Regions from separate parts of the Streptomyces melanosporofaciens genome, predicted to be linked through region 2. Evidence: predicted binding sites of a transcription regulator. Region 2 holds the regulator's gene; the other holds the start of a gene.
What was found. Region 2 encodes HrcA, which represses chaperone genes, less so after heat shock. Its sites were predicted from a motif close to TTNGCACTCNGNNNNNCNGAGTGCNAA; they were not measured.
Positions count from the first base shown of each region.

Region 1: BLV72_RS21030 (FmdB family zinc ribbon protein) is a predicted target of HrcA. The motif match lies at 2,632-2,658, and genes of this name have one in related genera.

Region 1 covers NZ_FNST01000002.1:4,237,086-4,242,420, forward strand. Annotated here, with positions in the region: gene mscL (large conductance mechanosensitive channel protein MscL) at 1-263, opposite strand, end outside; gene BLV72_RS21020 (hypothetical protein) at 396-1,121, opposite strand; gene BLV72_RS21025 (S-methyl-5'-thioadenosine phosphorylase) at 1,304-2,149, opposite strand; gene BLV72_RS21030 (FmdB family zinc ribbon protein) at 2,247-2,621, opposite strand; gene BLV72_RS21035 (potassium/proton antiporter) at 2,798-4,303, opposite strand; partial or broken gene BLV72_RS21040 (penicillin acylase family protein) at 4,538-5,335, shown strand, end outside.
Region 2 covers NZ_FNST01000002.1:1,659,340-1,664,674, reverse strand. Annotated here, with positions in the region: gene hemW (radical SAM family heme chaperone HemW) at 1-775, shown strand, start outside; gene BLV72_RS10185 (DUF3097 domain-containing protein) at 787-1,608, opposite strand; gene BLV72_RS10180 (MBL fold metallo-hydrolase) at 1,706-2,428, opposite strand; gene hrcA (heat-inducible transcriptional repressor HrcA) at 2,594-3,610, shown strand; gene dnaJ (molecular chaperone DnaJ) at 3,611-4,744, shown strand; gene BLV72_RS10165 (nitronate monooxygenase) at 4,787-5,335, shown strand, end outside.

The sequences.
Region 1 (5,335 bases), 2.6 Mb from region 2:
AGGAAGGTCAGCACGGCCGAGAGCACGCTTCCCCAGAGGATCGGAATGCCGTGGATGACATCGCCCGCGGCGTTGGTCTCGCAGGGCGCCTCGAGGCAGGAGCGGTACTTCTCGAGATCCTTCGTGCCGAAGGCTCCGACTATGGGGTTGATGAGGCCCTTCACTATCGAGTTCACGACGGCGGTGAAGGCGGCTCCGATGACGACCGCGACGGCCAGATCGATCACATTGCCGCGCATCAGGAAGGCTTTGAACCCTTCCATGACGCTCTTCTTCTCCTCGGTTACCTTCTCCTGGCTCAACCCACTGCCTCTCTCTTGCCGCGTCGGTGCTGGAGCGGACGGTTCCGCAACCTACACCCGCAGGTGAGAGGGGCATCAGGGAAGTCGGGGGAGTCAGCAGTGGCATAGCGTCACCGCCAATCGGGAGCCGACCGCGGCCCCGGCCAGCGCGGTGGCGTCCGCGCGCGGCACCGTCAGCATCACCAGTGCCCCGCCGCCGTCCGCCCCTCCGTCCAGCGCCCCGCCGCCGTCCATCCCTCCGCTCAGCCCGCCGCCGCCACCGTTCCCCGTGCCGTCGCCGCTCGCCTCCGCCTCCGCACCGGCATCCGGCGCGCGGTCGTCGGCTCCACCGTCCACCGAGCGGCCGTCCGCCGCGCTGCCGCTCCGGGATCCCGGCACCTCAGCCACCCGGACCCCACGTGCGACCACCCGTGCCGTGGCACCGGACGACCCGGTCCGTGTGGCGTCCGGGAGCGGGGTGGCCAGCACATCCACCCGGTCACCGGGGTGCAGCAGCCGCACCGCCGCCGCGTCGGCGATCCGGATCGGCGCCGACACCATCGCGGGGCGCGGGCCGCCCCGCCGCTCCTCGCCCGCCGGGGCGGGCGCCCGCGAGGACTCCGCATCCGTGTGGCCCCGGCCGGGCGGTGCCGCGGCCGCGAGCGCGGCGGCCGTCAGCGCCAGCCCGGCCGCCATCGCACGGCGGCGCCGCCGCACGGCCCGCCGCAGTCGGAATCCGCCGGAGCGCTCGGTGCGCACCGGATCGAAGCGTGGCACCGCGCGGGCCGGGGGAGCGGAGCGGGGTAACGCGAGGGTGGGCGTGGGGGACGGATGGGACATGGCACATCACCGCCTGCCGTGAGAGACCGAGTGCTTCTGGCCCCCTCACCATGCCCGCACCCACCCGATCCCGCTCGGGCCTGTGGACGGCCACCGGGCTGTGGACAACTCGGTCACCCGGGCGAGCGATATCCGCCCCGGCGCGCCCTCCCCACGCCCTCCCGTGCCCTCCCGCACCGCCCCTACGGAAGCTCGATCCCCAGATCCCAGCCGTCATGGGCATGGGTGCACAGGCAGTCCCGTGCGGAGCTCTCCGGCAGCTTGCCCACCGCGTCGAAGAGCACCTCACGCAGTCGGCCCACGTTCTCCCCGAAGACCTTCAGCACCTCGGTGTGGGTGACGCCCTCGCCGGTCTCCACCCCCGCGTCCAGGTCGGTGACCAGCGTCAACGACGTGTAGCAGAGCCCCAGTTCACGGGCGAGCACCGCCTCCGGGTGGCCCGTCATGCCGACCACCGACCAGCCCTGCGCCGCATGCCAGCGCGATTCGGCCCGGGTGGAGAAGCGCGGCCCCTCGATCACGCACATCGTCCCGCCGTCCACCGGCTCCCAGCCGCGTCCCCGCGCCGCGGCCACGGCCGCGTTCCGCCCCACCGGGCAGTACGGGTCGGCGAAGGTGGTGTGCACGACGTTCGGAATCCGGCCGTCCGGCAGCGGCTCGCCGTCGAAGTAGGTCTGCGTACGCGCCTTCGTGCGGTCCACCAGCTGGTCGGGGACGAGCAGCGTGCCAGGTCCGTACTCCGGCTGCAGCCCGCCCACCGCGCACGGGCCGAAGACCTGCCGCACCCCGAGCGAGCGCAGGGCCCAGAGGTTGGCGCGGTAGTTGATGCGGTGCGGCGGCAGGTGGTGCTTGCGGCCGTGCCGCGGGAGGAAGGCGACCCGGCGCCCCTCGATGTCGCCGAGAACGAGCGAGTCGCTCGGCGCCCCATAGGGAGTCTCCACAGTGATCTCGGTCACGTCGTCGAGGAACGTGTAGAACCCCGATCCCCCGATGACCCCTATGTCTGCTTGCCTGCTGGTCTCGACCATGCGATCACCCTAGCCACCCGTGTCCGCACGAACGACACCCCGCCTCCTCCCGGTGGAGGTGGCGGGGTGCCGATGAAGCCGAAGAGGGGTGGCCGGGTCAGGCGGCCGAACTCGACGACGAAGACGAGGAGGACGTCGAGGACGACGACGAAGAGGCCGACGACGAAGACGTCGAGGAGGAGGAGGACGAGGAAGAAGAGTCCGAGGATGAGGACGAAGACGAGGAAGACGACGAGTCGGAGCTCTCGCTCTTCGCCGCCGGCTTGCTGGAACCGCCGCTCGTGCTGCTGGACGAGGAGCGGCTGTCGTTCCGGTAGAACCCGGAGCCCTTGAACACGATGCCGACCGCGGAGAACACCTTCTTCAGGCGTCCCTTGCAGTTGGGGCACTCGGTGAGCGCGTCGTCGGTGAACTTCTGCACCGCCTCGAGGCCCTCGCCACACTCGGTGCACTGGTACTGGTAGGTCGGCACGTTCTTCCTCCTGGCACTCTCACTCAATGAGTGCTAACGACGCTCCATAGTGCAGTATTCCTGCGCGTCAGTCCACTGGGACGGGATATACGGTGATCGAAGCCACCGTCCGAGGCCCCTTCCCGGCTCCCGGCCCGAAGCCTTCGCGGGCCTCCGCGGGCCCCCGCTCCCGCCCCTCAGGCCGCTCCCGTGCCCAGCCAGCCCGCCAGCTTGCCGCCCCGGCCCACCGCCCGCAGCCGCCGCTCCGCGGCGTCGCGCACCGGGTCCGTGGCCACCACGAGCAGCTCGTCGCCGCGCCGCAGCATCGTCGAGGGCAGCGGTACGAAGCTGGTCCCGCCCCGGACCACCAGGGTGACCGCGGCCCCCGTGGGCAGCCGCAGCTCGCCTACCTCGACGCCGTGCATCTTGGACGACTGGGGGATCGACACCGACAGCAGATGGCCGCGCAGCCGCTCCAGGGGCGCCGATTCGATGCCCAGGTCGGCCGGCTCGGGTTCCTCGAGCCGCAGCCGGGTGGCGAGCCAGGGCAGCGTCGGCCCCTGGACCAGGGTGTAGACGATCACCAGCACGAAGACGATGTTGAAGATCCGGCTGCTGCCGGGCACATCGCTGACCACCGGGATGGTCGCCAGGACGATCGGCACCGCCCCGCGCAGCCCGGCCCAGGACAGCAGCGCCTTCTCCCGCCAGAGCAGCGGGAACGGCGCCGTGCTGAGCAGGACCGACACCGGCCGGGCCACTACGGTCAGCACCAGCCCGACCACCAGGGCGGGCAGGATGTCATCGCCCAGCTCATGCGGGGTGACCAGCAGTCCCAGCAGGACGAACATCCCGATCTGGGCGAGCCAGCCCAGCCCCTCGGCGAAGCCGCGCGTCGCCGGCCAGTGCGGCAGCCGCGCGTTGCCCATGAGGAGCGAGGCGAGGTAGACGGCGAGGAAGCCGGAGCCGTGCGCCAGCGCACCGCCCGCGTAGGCGGTCACCGCGATGGCGATCACCGCGATCGGGTACAGACCCGAGGCGGGCAGCGCCACATGCCGCAGCCCGTAGGCGCCCAGCCAGCCGATCGCGAGGCCGACCACCGCGCCGATCGCCAGCTCCAGGGCGATCGTGCCGATCAGGGTGTACCAGGGCTCCATGTGGCCCTGGCTGGAGAAGGCGACCACCAGGATCACCACGGGGGCGTCGTTGAAGCCCGACTCGGCCTCCAGGACGCCCGTGAGCCGCTTGGGCAGCGGCACCGTGCGCAGCACCGAGAAGACCGCCGCCGCGTCCGTGGACGACACCACCGCGCCGATGATCAGCGCCTGCCGCCAGTCCAGTCCCACCACATAGTGTCCCGCGGTCGCGGTGAGTCCCACGCTCACCGCGACACCCACGGTGGACAGGACGGCGGCCGCCGGCAGGGCGGGTTTGATCTCGCCCCACTTCGTACCCAGACCGCCTTCGGCCAGGATGACGACCAGCGCGGCGTAGCCGAGGACCTGCGTCAGCTCGGCGTCGTTGAAGGTGACGCCGATCCCGTCCGTGCCGATGGCGACGCCGATCCCGAGATAGATCAGCAGCGTGGGCAGCCCGCTGTGCGAGGAGATCCTTACGGCCACCACCGCGAAAAGCAGGACGAGCGAGCAGATCAACAGCAGTTCATTGAGGTGGTGAACAGTCAGGGGCCGACCCTTTCTCACGGGAGCGGAGGGGACGCTGCGAACAAGTCCCCTCCGACCGGAACTTCATTGCCTTACCTAACATTTTACGGGATCTTGACGCGAGCCTCCCACGAGGAGCCTTCGCCGAGGTGTACGAGCCCGGCCGGTGGCCGGTGCAATGCGTCAGTCATGACTCCGCGTAGGGGCGGCGACAGCGCTGCGCCTATGGTTGCTCCAGCACTCCAGGTTCACCCTGCCCCTCGAAGGACAGCGATGCCCGCCAACACAACCGGCTCTTCTCCCAAAAAGAAGAAGAGCCGACGTCTCCGCCTGATCGTGATCGCAGTCGTGCTGCTGCTCGTCGGGGGCGTCGGCTACGGCGCGTACTGGAGCATCAGTACAGTTCGTGCCTCATTCCCGGAGACCACGGGATCGCTGCAGCTGAAGGGGTTGTCCGGGCCCGTTCAGGTCAAACGTGACGGCTATGGGATACCTCAGATCTACGCCGGTACCTCCGAGGACCTCTTCCGGGCCCAGGGGTTCGTCCAGGCCCAGGACCGCTTCTGGGAGATGGACGTCCGCCGCCACATGACGGCCGGGCGGCTCTCTGAGATGTTCGGTTCCGGCCAGGTGGAGACCGACGCGTTCCTGCGCACCATGGGCTGGCACCGGGTGGCCAAGCAGGAGTACGACACCAAGGTGTCGCCCGCCACCAAGAAGTATCTGCGGGCCTACTCCGACGGCGTCAACGCCTATCTCAAGGACCACCAGGGCGACGCGCTGTCCGTCGAGTATGCGGCCCTGGACTTCAAGAACGACGGCTACAAGCCCGAGAAGTGGACCCCGGTCGACTCGCTGGCCTGGCTCAAGGCGATGGCCTGGGACCTGCGCGGCAATATGCAGGACGAGGTGGACCGCGCCCTGGCCTCCAGCAGGCTCAGCGCCAAGCAGATAGATGAGCTCTATCCGTCCTACCCGTACAGCCGGAACAAGCCGATCGTCCAGGGCGGCGGCGTCAACGAGCTGACGGACGAGTTCGACCCCAAGGCCACCCCGGCTGGCTCCACGAGC
Region 2 (5,335 bases):
CTCCTTCGGGATGCAGAGCGCCCGGCAGCACGTCCTGAAGGTGCTGGACCGTACGCATACCCCCGGGCGGCCGGAGGCGTGCGTGGCCGAGGCCCGGGCGGCCGGGTTCGACCATGTGAACCTGGACCTGATCTACGGGACGCCGGGGGAGAGCGACGCGGACTGGCGGGCCTCCCTGGAGGCGGCGCTCGGGGCGGGGCCCGACCATGTGTCGGCGTATGCGCTGATCGTGGAGGAGGGCACCCAGCTGGCGCGGCGGATCCGGCGCGGCGAGGTCCCGATGACCGACGACGATGTGCACGCGGACCGCTATCTGATCGCCGAGGAGATCCTGTCGGCCGCCGGGTTCGCCTGGTACGAGGTCTCCAACTGGGCCACCTCGCCCGCCGGGCGCTGCCGGCACAACGAGCTGTACTGGCGCGGCGCCGACTGGTGGGGCGCCGGCCCCGGCGCGCACAGCCATGTGGGCGGCGTGCGGTGGTGGAACGTGAAGCACCCCGGGGCGTACGCGCAGGCCCTGGGCGAGGGCAGGTCGCCCGGCGCGGGCCGGGAGCTGCTGACCGCCGAGGAGCGCCGGGTGGAGCGCATCCTGCTGGAGCTGCGGCTGGTCGAGGGCTGCCCGCTGGAGCTGCTGCGCCCGGCCGGGGCGGCGGCCGCGGCCCGGGCGCTGGAGGACGGGCTGCTGGATCCGGGGCCGTACGGACGGGGGCGGGCCGTGCTCACGCTGCGTGGGCGGCTGCTGGCGGACGCGGTGGTGCGCGACCTGGTGGACTGAGACGGGAGCCGTCAGCCCTGCGGGGCCGTCACGAAGTCGATCAACTCCTCCACCCGCCCCAGGAGCTCCGGCCGGAGGTCCTTGTAGGAGTGGACCGAGGACAGGATCCGCTGCCAGGCGGCCCCGGTGTTCTCCGGCCAGCCCAGGGCGCGGCAGACGCCCTTCTTCCAGTCCTGGCCGTGCGGCACCGTCGGCCAGGCCGGGATGCCGACGGAGGACGGCTTCACGGCCTCCCAGATGTCGATATAGGGGTGGCCGAGGACCAGCACATGCTCGCCGGTGACCTGCCCGGCGATACGGGACTCCTTCGAACCCGTCACCAGATGGTCGACGAGGACGCCGAGCCGGGCGTCCGGGCCGGGGGAGAAGCCATCCACGATGGCGGGCAGGTCGTCGACGCCCTCCAGGTACTCCACGACGACGCCCTCGATGCGCAGATCGTCGCCCCAGACCCGCTCCACCAGCTCCGCGTCGTGGCGCCCCTCGACATAGACGCGCCCCGCACGGGCGACCCTCGCGCGCGCTCCCGGAACGGCGATCGACCCCGAGGCCGTGCGCTGGGGCGCGCTGGGGGCCGCCGCGCGCGGGCGTACGAGGGTGACGACACGCCCCTCGAGCAGAAAACCGCGCGGCTCCATGGGGAAGACGCGATGTTTGCCGAAGCGGTCCTCCAGAGTGACCGTGGGGCCCTGGGCGGTCTTCTCGCAGCGGATCACGGCGCCGCAGAAGCCGGTGGTGACCTCCTCCACGACGAGGTCCGGTTCGGCGGGGACCTCAGGGGCGGGCCGCTGCCGCTTCCAGGGCGGGGTCAGGTCCGGGTCGTACTGTCGCATCCGGATGACGATAGCGCGCGACGACCGCCCGCTCCTGTAGTGCGGACAACTAGGTGGACGCCTAGTAGGGCGCCTAGTCGGGCGGCTGGGGAGACGCCTAGAGGGACACGCCGAAGCGGGCCGCCAATTCGTCACGTTGGGCCCGGACGAACCCGGCGCTCACGACCGAGCCGTGCCCCGGGACGTACCGCGCGTCCGGGCCGCCGAGGGCGAGCAGCCGGTCGAGGGCGGCGGGCCAGCGGCCGGGGATCGCGTCCGGTCCGGCCTGCGGCGTGCCGGACTCCTCCACCAGATCGCCGCAGAAGACCACCTCGGGCCGGCCGGGCACCAGAACGGCCAGGTCATGGGCGGTGTGGCCGGGCCCCACATTGGCCAGCAGCACCTGCCGGTCACCCAGGTCCAGGGTGAGCTCCCCGGAGACCAGGTGGTGCGGGCCGACCAGATGGTCCACGGCCTCGGTGGCGGCGTTCCGGTCCACCCCGTGGCGGATCGCGTCCTCGCGCAGCGTCTCCCGCTCCCGGCGCAGCAGCTCGTCCATGCCCGTGGCCCCGTACACCTCGCAGCCCGCGAAGGCGGCCGAGCCCAGGACGTGGTCGAAGTGCGGATGGGTGAGCGCGATCCGGGTGGGGCGGCGGCCGGTCAGCCGGGTGATCAGGGCGCGCAGCTCGGCCCCGGCGCGCAGGGTCGCGCCGGTGTCCACGACGAGGATGTCGGTCCGGCCGACGACCACGCCGACCGTCTCGTCCCACTCCGGCAGCCGACGGCGGGCCACACCGGGCGCGAGCCGCTCCCAGCCTGCCTCTTCCCAACACGTCTCCATACCGCGACGCTAGCTCAACGGGGATGGGGGAGAGTTGCTGCCGACGGCGGCTCTTGCCCATGCCACCGCACCCCGCCGTACACTGGCGGAGGGGTTCTGGCACTCGTGCCCGGTGAGTGCCAGGGCGGACGACCTGATGAGACCGCTGGACTGGAGGTGCGCGGGGTGCTCAGCGAACGCAGACTCGAGGTGCTGCGTGCCATTGTCCAGGACTATGTGGGGACGGAGGAGCCGGTCGGCTCCAAGGCGCTCACCGAGCGGCACCGGCTGGGGGTCTCGCCGGCCACGGTGCGTAACGACATGGCCGCTCTGGAGGACGAGGGGTTCATCGCCCAGCCGCATACGAGCGCCGGGCGGATCCCCACCGACAAGGGCTATCGCCTCTTCGTGGACAAGCTGGCGGGAGTGAAGCCGCTGTCCAGCCCGGAGCGGCGGGCCATTCAGAACTTCCTGGACGGCGCGGTCGACCTCGATGACGTGGTGGGCCGCACGGTCCGGCTGCTGGCGCAGCTGACCCGGCAGGTGGCGGTGGTGCAGTATCCGTCGCTGACCCGCTCGACGGTGCGCCATGTGGAGCTGCTGCCGCTGGCCACGGCCCGGGTGATGCTGGTGCTGATCACGGACACCGGCCGGGTGGAGCAGCGCATGGTGGACTGCCCCAGTCCGATCACCGAGGACTCGCTGGCCGATCTGCGCGCCCGGCTCAACAGCCGGGTCGTGGGTCGGCGTTTCGCGGATGTGCCGCAGTTGGTGCAGGATCTTCCGGAGTCCTTCGAACAGGAGGACCGGGGGACCGTCTCGATCGTGTTGTCGACCTTGCTCGAGACGCTGGTGGAGGAGACCGAGGAGCGGCTGATGATCGGCGGCACCGCGAACCTCACGCGTTTCGTGCATGATTTTCCCCTGACGATCCGGCCCGTCCTGGAGGCACTCGAGGAGCATGTCGTCCTCCTCAAGTTGCTGGGCGAGGCCAAGGACTCGGGTATGACCGTGCGGATCGGGCATGAGAATGCTCACGAGGGGCTCAACGCCACCTCGGTCGTCGCGGTCGGCTACGGTTCCGGCGACGAGGCGGTCGCCAAACTCGGCGTGGTCGGACCGACCCGCATGGACTACCCCGGAACGATGGGAGCGGTACGCGCAGTGGCACGTTACGTCGGACAGATCCTGGCGGAGTCGTAAGTGGCGACGGACTACTACGCAGTCCTGGGCGTGCCGCGTGATGCCTCGCAGGACCAGATCAAGAAGGCATTCCGTCGGCTCGCGCGCGAGCTGCATCCGGATGTGAACCCGGATCCGAAGACCCAGGAGCGGTTCAAGGAGATCAACGCCGCTTACGAGGTCTTGTCGGACCCACAGAAGAAGCAGGTCTACGACCTGGGCGGGGACCCGATGTCCGGGGCCGGCGGCGGTGGCGCCGGAGGCTTCGGCGGAGGCTTCGGCAACTTCTCCGACATCATGGACGCGTTCTTCGGCACCGCCTCGCAGCGCGGTCCGCGCTCCAGGACCCGGCGCGGTCAGGACGCGATGATCCGTCTGGACGTGGAGCTCAGCGAGGCCGCGTTCGGGACCACCAAGGACATCCAGGTCGACACCGCGGTCGTCTGCACCACGTGCAGCGGCGAGGGCGCGGCGCCGGGCACCTCGGCGCAGACCTGTGACATGTGCCGTGGCCGCGGTGAGGTCTCCCAGGTGACGCGGTCCTTCCTGGGCCAGGTCATGACCTCGCGGCCGTGCCCGCAGTGCCAGGGCTTCGGCACCGTGGTGCCGACCCCGTGCCCGGAGTGCGCGGGCGACGGCCGGATCCGCTCGCGGCGCACCCTGACCGTGAAGATCCCCGCCGGTGTGGACAACGGCACCAGGATCCAGCTGGCCGGTGAGGGCGAGGTCGGACCGGGCGGCGGCCCGGCGGGCGACCTGTATGTGGAGATCCACGAGGTCCCGCACCCGGTCTTCCAGCGGCGCGGCGACGATATGCACTGCACGGTGACCATCCCGATGACGGCGGCGTCGCTGGGCACCAAGGTGCCACTGGAGACGCTGGACGGCCTGGAGGAGGTCGACATCCGGCCCGGTACCCAGTCCGGCCAGTCGATCCCGCTGCACCAGCGCGGCGTCACCCATCTGCGGGGCGGCGGCCGTGGCGACCTGATCGTGCATGTCGAGGTGACCACCCCGACCAAGCTCGACCCGGAGCAGGAGGAGCTGCTGCGGCGGCTGTCCAAGCTGCGCGGCGAGGAGCGCCCGGTCGGCGAATTCAAGCCTGGACAGCAAGGGCTGTTCTCGCGGCTGAAGGACGCGTTCAACGGGCGGTGATCCGGTGGTGAGCCCGTGTGGAGGGCATGGCACGATGTGGCCATGTCCTCCGCGCTGACCGATCTTTACCGGTACCCGATCGTGCAGGCGCCGATGGCGGGTGGAGCCTCCTGCCCGCAGCTCGCCGCCACTGTCTCCGAGGCCGGTGGCCTCGGTTTCCTCGCTGCCGGCTACAAGACGCCGGAAGCGATGTATGAGGAGATCAAACAGCTCCGAGGGCTGACCGGACGGCACTTCGGTGTCAATCTGTTCATGCCGCAGCCGTCCAACGCCGACACGGCAGCCGTCGGGGCCTACCGGGCGCGCCTCACGGGCGAGGCGGCCTGGTACGAGACTCCGCTGGGCGACCCGGACGCGGGTACGGACGACGCGTACGACGCCAAGCTCGCCGTGCTCCTCGACAACCCGGTTCCGGTCGTCTCGTTCACCTTCGGCTGCCCGACCCGTGCCGTCCTCGACGCCTTCGCCCAGGCCGGTACCCGCACGATCGTGACCGTGACCTCGCCCGTCGAGGCGCAGACCGCCCAGTGGGCGGGCGCCGACGCCGTCTGTGTGCAGGGCGTGGAGGCCGGCGGCCACCAGGGCACGTAC